2 regions of the Streptomyces sp. NPDC085596 genome follow, and region 1 is predicted to be linked to the other one. Evidence: predicted binding sites of a transcription regulator. Region 1 holds the regulator's gene; the other holds the start of a gene.

Region 1 (7,557 bases):
TGCTCTACGGCGAGCTGACCCCCGTCGAAGGCGGCGTCCGCTGCACCCTCGCCTCCGCCGGACACCCGCTGCCGCTGGTGCTGCGCCCCGACGGCGAGGTCAGCCCTGCCGCCCGCCCGCAGACCCTGCTCGGCGTGGTGGAGGACGAGACCTACACCAGCGAGACCATCGAGCTGCGCCCCGGTGACAGCCTGCTCTGCGTCACGGACGGGGTGACCGAGCGCCGCTCGGGCAGCGACCAGTTCGACGACGGCGACGGACTCGCCCAGGCCCTGTCCGGCTGCGCGGGCCTGAGCGCCGAACAGATCGCGGACCGCATCCGCGACCTCGTCCACGGCTTCAGCGAGGACCGGCCCGAGGACGATCTCGCCCTGCTGGTGCTCCAGGCGCAGTGAACGGGGTCCCGCGCGCGGTGCGGGACAATGGAGGACATGCCTTCCGCACTCCCCGACGGCGAGTCCGTCCCCGACGACGGCGCGCTGCCCGCCGCCGCGCTCGCCGGTGCCGCCGAGCGCCCCCTCGGGTTCTATCTGCACGTCCCGTACTGCGCGACCCGCTGCGGCTACTGCGACTTCAACACCTACACCGCCACCGAGCTGCGCGGCACGGGCGGTGTCCTCGCCTCGCGGGACAACTACGCGGACACCGTCGTCGAGGAGATCCGGCTCGCCCGCAAGGTGCTCGGCGACGATCCCCGCGAGGTCCGTACGGTCTTCGTCGGCGGCGGCACGCCCACCCTGCTGGCCGCCGGGGACCTGGTGCGGATGCTCGGCGCGGTCCGGGACGAGTTCGGCCTCGCACCCGACGCCGAGATCACCACCGAGGCCAACCCGGACTCCGTCGACCCCGCCTACCTCGCCACCCTGCGCGAAGGCGGCTTCAACCGGCTCTCCTTCGGCATGCAGAGCGCGAAGCCGCACGTGCTCCAGATCCTCGACCGCACCCACACCCCCGGCCGCCCCGAGGCATGCGTGGCGGAAGCCCGCGCCGCCGGGTTCGAGCACGTCAACCTCGACCTGATCTACGGCACGCCCGGCGAGTCCGACGACGACTGGCGCGCCTCCCTGGACGCGGCGCTCGGCGCGGGCCCCGACCACATCAGCGCCTACGCCCTGATCGTCGAGGAGGGCACCCAGCTGGCCCGGCGCATCCGGCGCGGCGAGGTCCCCATGACCGACGACGACGCGCACGCCGACCGCTATCTGATCGCCGAGGAGATGCTCACCGCGGCGGGCCTGCACTGGTACGAGGTCTCCAACTGGGCCACCTCCGAGGCCGCCCGCTGCCTGCACAACGAGCTGTACTGGCGCGGCGCCGACTGGTGGGGCGCCGGCCCCGGCGCCCACAGCCACGTCGGCGGGGTGCGCTGGTGGAACGTCAAGCACCCCGGCGCCTACGCGGCAGCCCTGGCCGCCGGCCGCACCCCCGGCGCGGGCCGCGAACTCCTCCCCGAGGAGGACCGCCGGGTCGAGCGCATCCTGCTGGAACTCCGCCTGCGCGACGGTGTCCCCCTGACCCTCCTGAAGCCGGCCGGCCTGACCGCCGCCGGCCGCGCCCTCACCGACGGCCTCCTCCGCCCCGAGCGCTACGCCGAGGGCCACGCGGCCCTCACCCTGCGGGGACGGCTGCTCGCGGACGCGGTGGTACGGGACCTGGTGGACTGATCACTCGCCGGGGTGAATCGGTGCGGGACGCCGGTTCACTCCCTAATCTGGTCCGAAGGCTGCCCCCGTAGGTGCACGGTGGCAGAAACCGGAGGGCTGCGGAGATGACCGCTGTGGACGATCGTGGCATGACCAGGTTCTTCGAGGAGTTCGAGCCTCCCGAGGGAATCAAGATCGAGCTTCTCCGGGGGGAAGTCGTGATGATGGCCGCGCCTGATCTGGTGCACAACCGGATCGTGACAGCAGTGCAGGACCGGGCCCAACGAGTCACGAAGTTCGGCGCGCCCCTCCCCTTGGAGACACTCGGTGTCGAACTCGACACTGCTGATTTCGGCACCTACAAAGCCGTCAGGCCCCACCGCTATCCGTGACGAAGTCGATCAGCTCCTCCACCCGCCCCAGCAGCTCCGGTTCCAGATCCCGATAAGACGTCACCTTCGCCAGGATCGCCTGCCAGACCGCACCGGTGTTTTCCGGCCAGCCCAGGGCTTTGCACACGCCCTTCTTCCAGTCCTGGCCGTGGGGGACGCGGGGCCAGGCGGGGATGCCGAGGGCGGAGGGCTTCACGGCCTCCCAGATGTCGATGTACGGGTGGCCGACCACCAGGGCGTGCTCACTGGTCACCGACTGCGCGATGCGCCACTCCTTGGTGCCGGGCAGGAGGTGGTCCACGAGGACACCCAGGCGGGCGTCTGCGGCGGGGCCGAATTCGGTCACGATCGAGGGCAGGTCGTCCACGCCCTCCAGGTACTCCACGACGACGCCCTCGATGCGGAGGTCGTCGCCCCACACCTTCTCCACCAGTTCGGCGTCGTGCCGCCCCTCGACGTAGATCCGCCCGGCGCGGGCCACGCGGGCGCGGGCGCCGGGGACGGCGACCGACCCCGAGGCGGTGCGGGCGGGCTTCACCGGGGCGGCGGCGGACGGGCGGACCAGGGTGACCGGGCGGCCCTCCAGCAGGAAGCCGCGCGGCTCCAGCGGGAACACCCGGTGCTTGCCGAAGCGGTCCTCCAGCGTGACCGTGCCCGCCTCGCAGCGGATCACCGCCCCGCAGAACCCCGTACCGGGCTCCTCCACCACCAGACCCGCCTCCGCCGCGACCTCGGGCACCGGCTTCGGTTTCTTCCAGGGGGCGGTCAGGTCGGGGGAGTAGTCGCGCATTCCGATGACGATAGGAGAAGTCGCGGCCCGGTACTCAGGACACGCCGAAACGCGCTGCCAGGGCGTCCCGTTGGCGCCGTACGAAGGCCGCGTCGACCACCGCTCCGTGACCGGGTACGTACAGTGCGTCCTCGCCGCCGAGGGCCAGCAGCCGGTCAAGTGCGGCCGGCCAGCGGGACGGCACCGCGTCCGGGCCCGCCTGTGGTTCGCCGGACTCCTCGACCAGGTCGCCGCAGAAGACGACCTCGGGGGAGCCGGGCACCAGCACCGCGAGATCGTGGGCGGTGTGCGCGGGGCCGACGTTGGCCAACAGCGCCTGGCGGCCGCCGCCGAGGTCGAGCGTCCACTCGCCGGACACCGCGTGCGCGGGCGGGACCAGGGCGCGTGCGGCGGCCTCCGCCTCCCCGGCCGGGACCCCGTGGTCGACCGCGTCCAGCCGCAGCGCCTCCCGCTCGTGCGCGAAGACCACGTCCAGCCCGACCGCGCCGTAGACGTCCGCCCCGGCGAAGGCGGGGGCGCCCAGGACGTGATCGAAATGCGGGTGGGTCAGCGCGAGATGGGTCACATCCCGCCCAGCCAGTGTCCGCGCCGCCGACCGCAGCGCCGCCCCCTCGGCCAGGCTCGACCCCGCGTCCACCACCAGCGCCGTGCCCGCGCCCACCACCAGCCCCACCGTGCAGTCCCAGCCCGGCAGTCGGCACCGGCCCACCCCTTCGGCCAGCCGCTCCCACCCGAGGTCTTCCCAAGTCACCGTCATACCCGGACGCTAACGGTGGACAAGCCGGGCGGACGGCACCGACCTTGCCCGGTGAGCACCCCGCGGCCGTACACTGGCCGGGGAAGTCTGGCACTCGCACACGCAGAGTGCCAGGCGGTACACCGTAAGGGCCGTGGGTCGACGTGATGGAGGTGCGCATGCTGAGCGAACGCAGGCTGCAGGTGCTGCGCGCCATCGTGCAGGACTACGTCGGCACCGAGGAGCCCGTCGGCTCCAAGGCCCTCACCGAACGGCACAGCCTCGGCGTCTCCCCGGCCACCGTGCGCAACGACATGGCCGCGCTGGAGGAGGAGGGGTTCATCGCCCAGCCGCACACCAGCGCCGGGCGCATCCCCACCGACAAGGGCTACCGGCTCTTCGTCGACAAGCTCGCCGGCGTGAAGCCGATGACGGCGCCGGAGCGGCGCGCGATCCAGAACTTCCTGGAGGGCGCCGTCGACCTGGACGACGTCGTGGCCCGCACGGTCCGGCTGCTCGCGCAGCTGACCCGGCAGGTCGCCGTCGTGCAGTACCCCTCGCTGACCCGGTCCACGGTCCGGCATGTGGAACTGCTCTCACTCGCCCCCGCCCGCGTGATGCTCGTACTGATCACGGACACCGGCCGGGTCGAGCAGCGGATGGTCGACTGCCCCGCGCCGTTCGGCGAGGCACCGCTCGCGGATCTGCGCGCGCGCCTCAACAGCATGGTGGCCGGACGCCGGTTCAGCGATGTACCGCGACTGGTCGAGGACCTCCCCGATGCCTTCGAGGCGGAGGATCGCGGTACGGTCTCCACAGTGCTCTCCACTCTGCTGGAGACACTCGTCGAAGAGAACGAGGAACGGCTGATGATCGGCGGCACCGCCAATCTCACCCGTTTCGGACATGACTTCCCCCTGGTGATCCGGCCCGTGCTGGAGGCCCTCGAGGAGCAGGTCGTGCTCCTCAAGCTCCTCGGCGAGGCCAAAGATCCGGGCGTGACCGTGCGTATCGGGCACGAGAACGCTCATGAGGGACTCAACTCCACGTCCGTCGTGTCGGTCGGCTACGGTTCGGGCGGCGAGGCGGTTGCCAAGCTCGGCGTGGTCGGACCGACCCGCATGGACTACCCGGGAACGATGGGAGCGGTACGCGCAGTGGCACGGTACGTCGGACAGATCCTGGCGGAGTCGTAAGTGGCCACGGATTACTACGCCGTTCTCGGCGTGCGCCGCGACGCGTCGCAGGATGAGATCAAGAAGGCGTTCCGCAGGCTCGCGCGCGAGCTGCATCCGGACGTCAATCCCGATCCGAAGACCCAGGAGCGGTTCAAGGAGATCAACGCCGCCTACGAGGTGCTGTCGGACCCGCAGAAGAAGCAGGTCTACGACCTCGGCGGCGACCCCCTCTCGCAGGCCGGCGGCGCCGGTGGCGCGGGCGGTTTCGGAGCCGGCGGCTTCGGCAACTTCTCCGACATCATGGACGCGTTCTTCGGTACGGCGTCGCAGCGCGGACCGCGCTCGCGCACCCGGCGCGGCCAGGACGCGATGATCCGGATCGAGGTCGAGCTGGACGAGGCGGCCTTCGGCACGACCAAGGACATCCAGGTCGACACGGCGGTCGTCTGCAACACCTGCAGCGGCGAGGGCGCGGCCCCCGGCACCACCGCGCAGACCTGTGACATGTGCCGCGGCCGGGGCGAGGTCTCCCAGGTCACCCGGTCCTTCCTGGGCCAGGTCATGACCTCCCGCCCCTGCCCCCAGTGCCAGGGTTTCGGCACCGTGGTCCCGACCCCGTGCCCCGAGTGCGCGGGCGACGGCCGGGTCCGCTCCCGGCGCACCCTGACCGTGAAGATCCCCGCCGGTGTCGACAACGGCACCCGCATCCAGCTCGCGGGCGAGGGCGAGGTCGGCCCCGGCGGTGGCCCGGCCGGTGATCTCTACGTCGAGATCCACGAGCTGCCGCACTCCACCTTCCAGCGGCGCGGCGACGACCTGCACTGCACGGTCACCCTCCCGATGACGGCGGCGGCCCTCGGCACCAAGGTGCCGCTGGAGACGCTGGACGGCATGGAGGAGGTCGACATCCGGCCCGGCACCCAGTCCGGCCAGTCGATCCCGCTGCACACCCGGGGCGTCACGCATCTGCGCGGCGGCGGCCGGGGCGACCTCATCGTGCACGTCGAGGTCACCACCCCGACCAAGCTCGACGCCGAGCAGGAGCGGGTGCTGCGGGAGCTGTCCAAGCTGCGGGGCGAGGAGCGGCCCACGGGCCAGTTCCAGCCCGGCCAGCAGGGCCTGTTCTCCCGGCTGAAGGACGCGTTCAACGGACGCTGATGTCGGGGGGCGTTCGGCGCCCCCCGACCCCGTCCGGCCCGATTCGGACTTGTCAGGCGGACATGACACCATGCGGGCATGTCCTCCGCACTGGCCGATCTCGTCGTGCATCCGATCGTGCAGGCCCCCATGGCGGGCGGTGTCGCCGTACCGGAACTGGCCGCCGCCGTCTCCGAGGCCGGAGGGCTCGGCTTCCTCGCCGCCGGCTACAAGACCGCCGACGGCATGTACCGCGAGATCAAGCGTCTGCGCGGACTGACCAGCCGCCCCTTCGGCGTCAACCTCTTCCTGCCCCAGCCCGCCCACGCCGAGTCCGGCGCCGTCGAGCTGTACGCGCAGCAACTGGCCGGTGAGGCCGCCTGGTACGAGACCGAGGCGGGCGACCCCGACGGCGGCCGCGACGACGGCTACGACGCCAAGCTCGCCGTCCTGCTGGACGACCCGGTCGCCGCCGTCTCCTTCCACTTCGGCGTACCCGACCCGGAGGTGCTGGCCGCGCTGCGCCGCGCCGGGACCGTCACCCTGGTCACCGCGACCACCGTCGAGGAGGCCCGCGCGGTGGAGCGGGCCGGCGCGGACGCGGTGATCGCGCAGGGCATCGAGGCGGGCGGCCACCAGGGCACCCACCGCGACCTGGCGGAGAACGACGGCACCGGACTCGGCCTGCTGTCCCTGGTCACCCAGGTCGTGCAGGCGGTCGAGATCCCGGTCGTCGCCGCCGGAGGCATCATGCGGGGCGCCCAGATCGCCGCCGTCCTCGCCGCCGGGGCGACCGCCGCCCAAATGGGCACCGCGTTCCTCGCCACCCCCGAGTCCGGCGCCCCCGACGCCCACAAGCGGGCGCTGACCGACCCGGTGTTCCCGCGCACCGAGCTGACCCGCGCCTTCTCCGGGCGCCCGGCGCGGGCCCTGACCAACCGCTTCCTGCGCGAACACGGGCCGTACGCGCCCGCCGCCTATCCCGACGTGCACCACCTGACCGCGCCGCTGCGCAAGGCCGCCACCGCCGCCGGGGACGCCCAGGGCATGTCCCTGTGGGCAGGCCAGGGGCACCGGCTGGCCCGGCCGCTGCCCGCAGCCGAACTCGTCCGCACCCTCGCCGCCGAACTGAACCTGGTACGCGGTGAGTCGGGGCGGCAGTACAGACCCATCCGAGCCCAAGGAGGAGACGCGCGATGACCGCGCCCGTCTTCGTCGTCGAGCACTTCCGCGCGGACGGCACCCGGTACGTACTCGACGGCCCCGAGGGGCGGCACGCCGTCTCCGTGAAGCGGCTCGAACCCGGCGAGGAGGTCGTCCTCACCGACGGCGCCGGGCGCTACGCGGTGTGCGAGGTCACCGGCACCGAGGGCAAGGACCGGCTGATCGTCGACCTGCCCGAGGTGCGCGAGGAGCCGGAGCCCCGGCCGCGCATCACCGTCGTGCAGGCGCTGCCCAAGGGTGACCGGGGCGAACTCGCCGTGGAGACCATGACCGAGACCGGGGTCGACGCGATCGTGCCCTGGCAGGCGTCGCGCTGCATCACCCAGTGGAAGGGCGAGCGGGGACTGAAGGCGCTCGGCAAGTGGCGCTCCACCGCCCGCGAGGCGGGCAAGCAGTCCCGCCGGGTCCGCTTCCCCGAGGTCGCGGACGTGGCCTCCACCAAGCAGGTCGCCGCCCT
Region 2 (7,557 bases), on a different contig from region 1:
AGGATGGCCAGCCCTTCGACGGCGGCCGTGCAGGTCAGTGCGGTGCCGGTGCCGAGTCGCCGGCCGAGGTAGGAGGCGATGCCCGCGCCGAGCAGGCCGCCGGTGGCCTCCGCCGTGAGGAGCAGGCCGAAGCCGTAGGTGTCGATGCCCAGGCGGTCGTGCGCGAAGAGGGCGAGGACGGTCTCCACGGCGAGGAAGGCGACGTTCCCGACCGCCGGGCGGAGCGCCAGCCCGAGCAGCACCCGGTCCCGGAAGACGTACGAGGCCCCGGCCCGCGCCTGCCGCAGCAGCGACTCGCGGACCTCCGGCACGGGCCGGGGCATGGCGGGCAGCGAGCGTACGAGCAGCGCGGAGCACAGGAACGACACCGCGTCGGTGAGCAGCGGGACCGCCCGCCCGAGCGTGAGCAGGGCACTGCCCGCGGGCGGTCCCGCGAAGCCGGACATGGCGGTCTGGGCGCCGCGCAGGCGGGAGTTGGCGCGCTCCAGGAGCGCGGGGTCGCGGCGGAGCAGATCCGGCAGGTAGGCCGTGGCGGCCGTGTCGAGGAAGAGTCCGCCGAGGCCGAGCAGGAAGGCGACGACCGCGAGCAGCGCGATGCTCAGCACGTCGAGCGCGGCCGCTGCCGCCGGTATCGCGAGCAGCCCCGCACGCGCGGCGTCCGCGACCCACATCGTGCGCCGACGGTCCCAGCGGTCCACCAGCGCACCGCCGAGCACCCCGAAGAGCAGCCACGGCAGCGTTCCGGCGGCCGTGACGACGGCGAGCGCCATCGGATTCCGCGTCAACGTCAACGCGAGCAGCGGCAGCGCGGCGTGCGACACGCCGTCACCGAGCGAGGAGATCGTCTGCGCGGTCCACAGCCGTCCGAACCCGGTCGGCAACTTCCGTATGTCTGAGGTCACTTGGCGTCCCCTTCGGTCTGCTTGCGCGATGCCGGGTGGAACAGGGCGAAGACGAGTGACGCGTCCGGCAGCGACGGATCGGACAGTTCGCGGTACTCGTCCGCCAGTGCCTCCAGCCGCGCTCCCAGCTCCGCGAACTGCTCCTCGGTGAGCCGCAGATGCGCCATCCGTACATGCCGCTCGCCGTCCGCCGGCGACGCCTCCAGGTCCGCCACCGCATGCCGCATCAGCACATCCGGCCCTCCCTCACCCGGATCGGGCAGCGCGATCGACCGTGCGGCCATCGCGTAGTACCGCTCGGTGACCCCCCGGACCTTCCGTGTCCGTACGACCTTCACCAGGCCGGCCCGCTCCAGCAGCCGCACGTGGTAGCTGGAACTCCCCTTGGCCAGGCCCACGCGCTCGGCGATCTGCGTGATCGTCGCGGGCTCGAAGCGGAGCACGGCCATGATCCGGTGGCGCGTCAGATTGGAGACGGCGCGCAGCTGGTCGTCAGTGGTGACGTGGAACGTCTCGGGGAGATCGTCGGTAGGCATGCCTCCAATGGTCAACACTTCTTGACCATTGCGCAAGGGATTTCGCACGGGCTTACAGAATCTGCTGTCCGGCGCGCGAGACCTTCCGTCATCCGGGGTCATGACGACCACTCAGGAGCCACGGTGGTCAGCGAGGAATCACGTCAGTAGCCTTGCGCCACACGCGCCTTACGACGGAGGGCTTCCCGCATGACCATCTCGTTCGTCCGCCCCGAACCGCCGTACTACGCGGTGATCATCACCACCCGGCCCGCCGAGGACCTGGAGGGCTACGCGGCGATGAGCGAGCGCATGGCCGAACTCGGCGAGGCGCAGCCCGGCTATCTCGGGCGCGAGTCCATGACGGACAAGGACGGCCGGGATCTCGTCGTCATCTACTACGCGGACGAGGCGTCGATAACGGCGTGGAAGGCCCACCCCGAACACCTCCAGGCCCAGCGGCTCGGCCGCGAACGCTGGTACTCCTCCTACAGCGTGGAGGTCGCACGGGTGGAGCGCGCCTACGCCTTCCCCCGCGACTGAGGCCCGCGACCGAGGCCCGCGACCGAGGCCCGGAAACGCCCGAGGGCGGCACCCCCCGTGAGGGAAGTGCCGCCCCGGACCAGGACAGTTGATCCGAGCAGGATCAGAAGTCCATGTCACCGCCCGGCATGCCACCCGGAGCGGCCGCGCCGGCCTTCTCGGGCTTGTCGGCGATGACGGCCTCGGTGGTGAGGAACAGCGCGGCGATGGACGCGGCGTTCTGCAGGGCGGAACGCGTGACCTTCGCCGGGTCGATGATGCCCTCGGCGATCATGTCGACGTACTCACCGGTCGCGGCGTTCAGGCCGTTGCCGACGGGAAGGTTGCGGACCTTCTCCACGACGACGCCACCCTCGAGACCACCGTTGATGGCGATCTGCTTGAGCGGGGCCTCCAGCGCGAGCTTGACCGCGTTGGCACCGGTCGCCTCGTCGCCCGTCAGCTCGAGCTTGTCGAAGACCTGGCCGGCCTGGAGCAGAGCCACGCCACCACCGGCGACGATGCCCTCCTCGACGGCCGCCTTGGCGTTGCGCACGGCGTCCTCGATGCGGTGCTTGCGCTCCTTGAGCTCCACCTCGGTGGCGGCACCGGCCTTGATGACCGCCACGCCGCCCGCGAGCTTCGCCAGGCGCTCCTGGAGCTTCTCGCGGTCGTAGTCCGAGTCGCTGTTCTCGATCTCGGCGCGGATCTGGTTCACGCGGCCCTGCACCTGCTCCGAGGAGCCGGCGCCGTCGACGATCGTGGTCTCGTCCTTGGTGACGACGACCTTGCGGGCGCGGCCAAGGAGGTCCAGGGAGGCGTTCTCCAGCTTGAGACCGACCTCCTCGGAGATGACCTCGCCACCGGTGAGGATGGCGATGTCGCCGAGCATGGCCTTGCGGCGGTCGCCGAAGCCCGGAGCCTTGACGGCGACGGACTTGAAGGTGCCACGGATCTTGTTGACGACCAGGGTCGACAGGGCCTCGCCCTCGACGTCCTCGGCGATGATCAGCAGCGGCTTGCCCGACTGCATGACCTTCTCCAGGAGCGGGAGCAGGTCCTTGACCGAGGAGATCTTGGAGTTGGCGATGAGGATGTAGGGGTCCTCGAGCACCGACTCCATGCGCTCCATGTCGGTCGCGAAGTAGGCGGAGATGTAGCCCTTGTCGAAGCGCATGCCCTCGGTGAGCTCAAGCTCCAGACCGAAGGTGTTGCTCTCCTCGACGGTGATGACACCTTCCTTGCCGACCTTGTCCATCGCCTCGGCGATGAGCTCGCCGATCTGGGTGTCGGCGGCGGAGATGGAGGCGGTGGAGGCGATCTGCTCCTTGGTCTCCACGTCCTTGGCCTGCTCCAGCAGAGCGGTGGAGACGGCCTCGACGGCCTTCTCGATACCGCGCTTGAGGGCCATCGGGTTGGCGCCGGCGGCTACGTTGCGCAGGCCCTCCTTGACCAGGGCCTGGGCCAGCACGGTCGCGGTGGTCGTACCGTCGCCGGCGACGTCGTCCGTCTTCTTGGCGACTTCCTTGACCAGCTCGGCGCCGATCTTCTCGTACGGGTCCTCGAGCTCGATCTCCTTGGCGATGGAGACACCATCGTTGGTGATCGTGGGGGCGCCCCACTTCTTCTCGAGGACGACGTTGCGGCCCTTGGGGCCGAGCGTCACCTTGACGGCGTCCGCGAGCTGGTTCATGCCGCGCTCGAGGCCGCGCCGCGCCTCCTCGTCGAACGCGATGATCTTGGCCATGTGAAGTGGTCCCTCCAGGACTGGGGGTGATTCCTTCGGACCGCGCCCGCGCCCGCGACGGACGGCTCGCCGACCTTGTGGTTCCTTGCCCCACCCGGTCCGCGGGCCTCACCGACCCGGTCCTTCGTTGTCACTCTCACCTTCAGAGTGCTAACGCAATGATTAGCACTCACCCAGGGCGAGTGCAAGCGCCTTCGGGGGATCAGGAGGGGACTTAACAGGACGAAGGGCCCGCACCCTGTGCCGGTGCGGGCCCTTCGCTCTGCTGGAAACGTTCAGACGGTGACGCGAACCATGTCGGCCTGCGGACCCTTCTGGCCCTGCGAGATCTCGAACTCCACCCGCTGGCCCTCTTCCAGGGCCCGGTAGCCGTCCATCTGGATGGCGCTGTAGTGGACGAAGACGTCCGCACCACCGTCGACCGCGATGAAGCCGTACCCCTTCTCCGCGTTGAACCACTTGACGGTGCCCTGAGCCATGCCTAACTCCCCTATTACTGGCCCTTGCGCAGATCCACACCTCGCGGACCTGGGTCAGACCTCGCACCCCAATGGTCGGGGGCGTGCGCCGGAACGCGTCGACCGCGGCTGAATGTATCTGTCCAACTGCCGTCTGCAACAGGTCAATCGGACGAGAATTCTGGACGGACACAGTCCGGAATCTGCCGCAAATTCGGCCGAATTCGGGGCAAGTCGGGCCCCCTAAAAACAACAAATGCCGCACATTACCCGCGCATTTTGGCTACTTCTTGTCGGGTCAGCGGCATGAATCGCGGGCTCCCGACCCGCTTGACCGGGAGCGCGTTCCCCAACCCTACCGCGCTCAATCACACAGAATGGCCCCCTCCGTTTCTCTTACGGAGAAGGCCATTCGATGAACTGACGGTAACCGTGGTTACCGAAGGTAATTTCAGCCGCCGGCGACCGCCGGAATGATGGAGACACCCGCGCCGTCGGGGGTGGCGGTCTGAAGTCCGCCCTCGAAACGCACGTCGTCGTCATTGACGTAGACATTCACGAACCGGCGCAGCTTGCCCTGGTCGTCCAGCACGCGCGCGGCGATGCCCGTGTGGTGCTTCTCCAGGTCCTCGATGACCTCCGCGAGCGTGCCGCCCTCGGCGGCGACCTCGGCCTGCCCGCCGGTGTAGGTGCGCAGGATGGTCGGGATGCGAACGGTCACGCTCATGCGAGGCCAGCCTCTCGGAAGGAGTCCAGGTTCGGGCGGATGGTCGCGGTCAGACCGGTGCCGGCGACCGCGTCCAGGGTCTTGAGGCCGTCGCCGGTGTTGAGGACGACGGTGGTGAGCGAGGGGTCCAGCGCGCCGGTCTCGATCAGCTTGCGGGTGACACCGACCGTCACCCCGCCCGCCGTCTCGGCGAAGATGCCCTCGGTACGGGCCAGCAGCTTGATGGCGTCCACGATCTGCGGGTCCGTCACGTCCTCCACCGCGCCACCGGTGCGGCGCGCGATGTCCAGCACGTACGGCCCGTCGGCCGGGTTGCCGATGGCGAGGGACTTGGCGATGGTGTCCGGCTTCTGCGGCCGCACCACGTCGTGACCGGCCTTGTACGCGGCCGACACCGGCGAGCAGCCCTCCGCCTGGGCGCCGAAGATCTTGTACGGCTTGTCCTCGACCAGGCCGAGCGCGATCAGCTCCTTCAGCCCCTTGTCGATCTTGGTGAGCTGGGAGCCGGAGGCGATCGGCACCACGAGCTGGTCGGGCAGCCGCCAGCCGAGCTGCTCGCAGATCTCGTACGCCAGCGTCTTGGAGCCCTCGGCGTAGTACGGCCGGAGGTTGACGTTGACGAAGCCCCAGCCCTCGCCGGCCGGGTCGCCGATCAGCTCGGAGCAGAAGCGGTTCACGTCGTCGTAGTTGCCCTCGATGCCGATCAGCTCACCGCCGTAGACGGCGGCCATGACGACCTTGCCCTGCTCCAGGTCGTGCGGGATGAACACGCAGGAGCGCAGGCCGGCGCGGGCGGCGGCGGCGCCGACCGCGCCGGCCAGGTTGCCGGTGGAGGAGCAGGACAGGGTGGTGAAGCCGAAGGCGCGGGCGGCCTCCAGCGCCTGGGCGACGACACGGTCCTTGAAGGAGTGCGTCGGGTTGCCGGAGTCGTCCTTCACGAACAGCCCGCCGGTGACGCCGAGTTCACGGGCCAGGCGGTCGGCCTTGACCAGCGGGGTCCAGCCGGGGTTGAGGTTCGGCTTCTCGGCGACGTCGGCGGGGACGGGCAGCAGCGGGGCGTAGCGCCAGATGCTGGCGGGGCCGGACTCGATGCGCTTGCGCAGCTCTTCGGTGTCGTACGCGGAGAAGTCGTAGGCGATCTCCAGCGGCCCGAAACATTCCTCGCAGGCGAAGACGGGGCCGAGCGGGACGCGGTGTCCGCACTCCCGACAGCTCAGGGCGGCGGCGGGGCCGAGATCTACGGTGGGGGTGGCGACGGTCTGCACAGCCATGGAGGCGAGGCCCTCTCTCCTCATCTTCCTCACGACGCATCTCGCCGTGAGACGGATTTGGCACCTTCCCTAGCCGGGAGCCTCGCGGTGTCGCGGTGTGTCGCGCGCACGAGACCGGCTGGAGGGTTGCCGGGGCTTCATCGGGCCGTTTCCCTCTGCCCCTCTGGATGAGCGGTATTCGGTTGTGAACGCCATCTGGCCTCGACATGCGATGGTCATCGGCGTTGTCCAAGACTGTAACCGAAGGCCAGGAGAGTTGAAGGTGTCGTCCGAACCGCGAGATGGATCAGGCGGGGACCGGCCCGGACACCGGCCGGCCCGTGCAGACACGCCCCCACAGTGAGGAGCCGCAGACCATGCTGGAAGAAACCGAACGCTGGCTGGCCACCCGCTCCTGGTCCGTGGCCGACCGCCCGCTGCACCGCGTCCTGGCCGCCAAGCAGCGCTCCGGGCAGCGCGTGTCCGTGGTGCTGCCCGCGCTGAACGAGGAATCGACGGTCGGGGAGATCGTCTCCGTGATCCGGCACGACCTGGTGTCCCAGGCGCCGCTGGTGGACGAGATAGTCGTGGTGGACTCCGGGTCCACCGACCGCACCGCCGAGGTGGCCGCCGCCGCGGGCGCGCGGGTCGTGCACCGGGACGACATCCTGCCCCGGCTGCCCGCCGAGCCCGGCAAGGGCGAGGTGCTGTGGCGCTCCCTGCTGGTCACCAGCGGGGACATCGTGGCCTTCGTGGACGCCGACCTGAAGGAGTTCTCCTCCGACTTCGTCCTCGGCATCGTCGGCCCGCTGCTCACCGATCCGGGGATCGACCTGGTCAAGGCGATGTACGACCGTCCGCTGGGCGGGGCTGCCGGGCAGGGCGGCCGGGTGACCGAGCTGATGGCGCGCCCGCTGCTGAACATGCACTGGCCGCAGCTGGCCGGGTTCGTGCAGCCGCTGGGCGGGGAGTACGCGGCCCGCCGCTCGCTGCTGGAGCGGCTGCCGTTCCCGGTGGGGTACGGGGTCGAGCTGGGGATGCTGGTGGACTCACTGCATCTGGTCGGGCTCGACGCGCTGGCCCAGGTGGACGTGGGGGTGCGCAAGCACCGGCACCAGGACGGGCAGGCCCTCGGCCGGATGGCGGCCGCGATCTACCGCACCGCGCAGCTCCGGCTCGCGCGCGGACATCTGGTGCGGCCCGCGCTGACCCAGTTCGAGCGGGGGGTGGACGGTTTCGAGCCGCGTACGTACTCGGTGGACACCGAGGAGCGGCCGCCGATGGCGGAGATCGCGGAGTACGCGGCGCGGAAGGTGGCGTGAGGGCGGCCGTATACGGTCGGCTCGCCGGTCGCGCGTACGTTTGAGCATTTGTGGGTCGGGCTAGGTTGAGGCCATGGCTACGCAGGGTGCTGAGGTGCTGGTCGCGTCCAATCG

What was found. Region 1 encodes HrcA, which represses chaperone genes, less so after heat shock. Its sites were predicted from a motif close to TTNGCACTCNGNNNNNCNGAGTGCNAA; they were not measured.
Region 2: a site for HrcA is predicted at 3,849-3,875, ahead of groL (chaperonin GroEL). Genes of this name have one in related genera too.

Annotation. Positions count from the first base shown of each region.
Region 1 covers NZ_JBITTC010000001.1:734,109-741,665, reverse strand. Annotated here, with positions in the region: gene ACIGA3_RS03405 (SpoIIE family protein phosphatase) at 1-395, shown strand, start outside; gene hemW (radical SAM family heme chaperone HemW) at 432-1,664, shown strand; gene ACIGA3_RS03395 (hypothetical protein) at 1,793-2,035, shown strand; gene ACIGA3_RS03390 (DUF3097 domain-containing protein) at 2,013-2,825, opposite strand; gene ACIGA3_RS03385 (MBL fold metallo-hydrolase) at 2,860-3,582, opposite strand; gene hrcA (heat-inducible transcriptional repressor HrcA) at 3,741-4,757, shown strand; gene dnaJ (molecular chaperone DnaJ) at 4,758-5,897, shown strand; gene ACIGA3_RS03370 (nitronate monooxygenase) at 5,976-7,076, shown strand; gene ACIGA3_RS03365 (16S rRNA (uracil(1498)-N(3))-methyltransferase) at 7,073-7,557, shown strand, end outside.
Region 2 covers NZ_JBITTC010000007.1:271,981-279,537, forward strand. Annotated here, with positions in the region: gene ACIGA3_RS21950 (MFS transporter) at 1-902, opposite strand, end outside; gene ACIGA3_RS21955 (ArsR/SmtB family transcription factor) at 899-1,438, opposite strand; gene ACIGA3_RS21960 (antibiotic biosynthesis monooxygenase family protein) at 1,628-1,960, shown strand; gene groL (chaperonin GroEL) at 2,064-3,686, opposite strand; gene ACIGA3_RS21970 (cold-shock protein) at 3,962-4,165, opposite strand; gene ACIGA3_RS21975 (MoaD/ThiS family protein) at 4,596-4,871, opposite strand; gene thrC (threonine synthase) at 4,868-6,142, opposite strand; SAM riboswitch class I at 6,160-6,316, opposite strand; gene ACIGA3_RS21985 (glucosyl-3-phosphoglycerate synthase) at 6,499-7,443, shown strand; gene ACIGA3_RS21990 (trehalose-6-phosphate synthase) at 7,517-7,557, shown strand, end outside.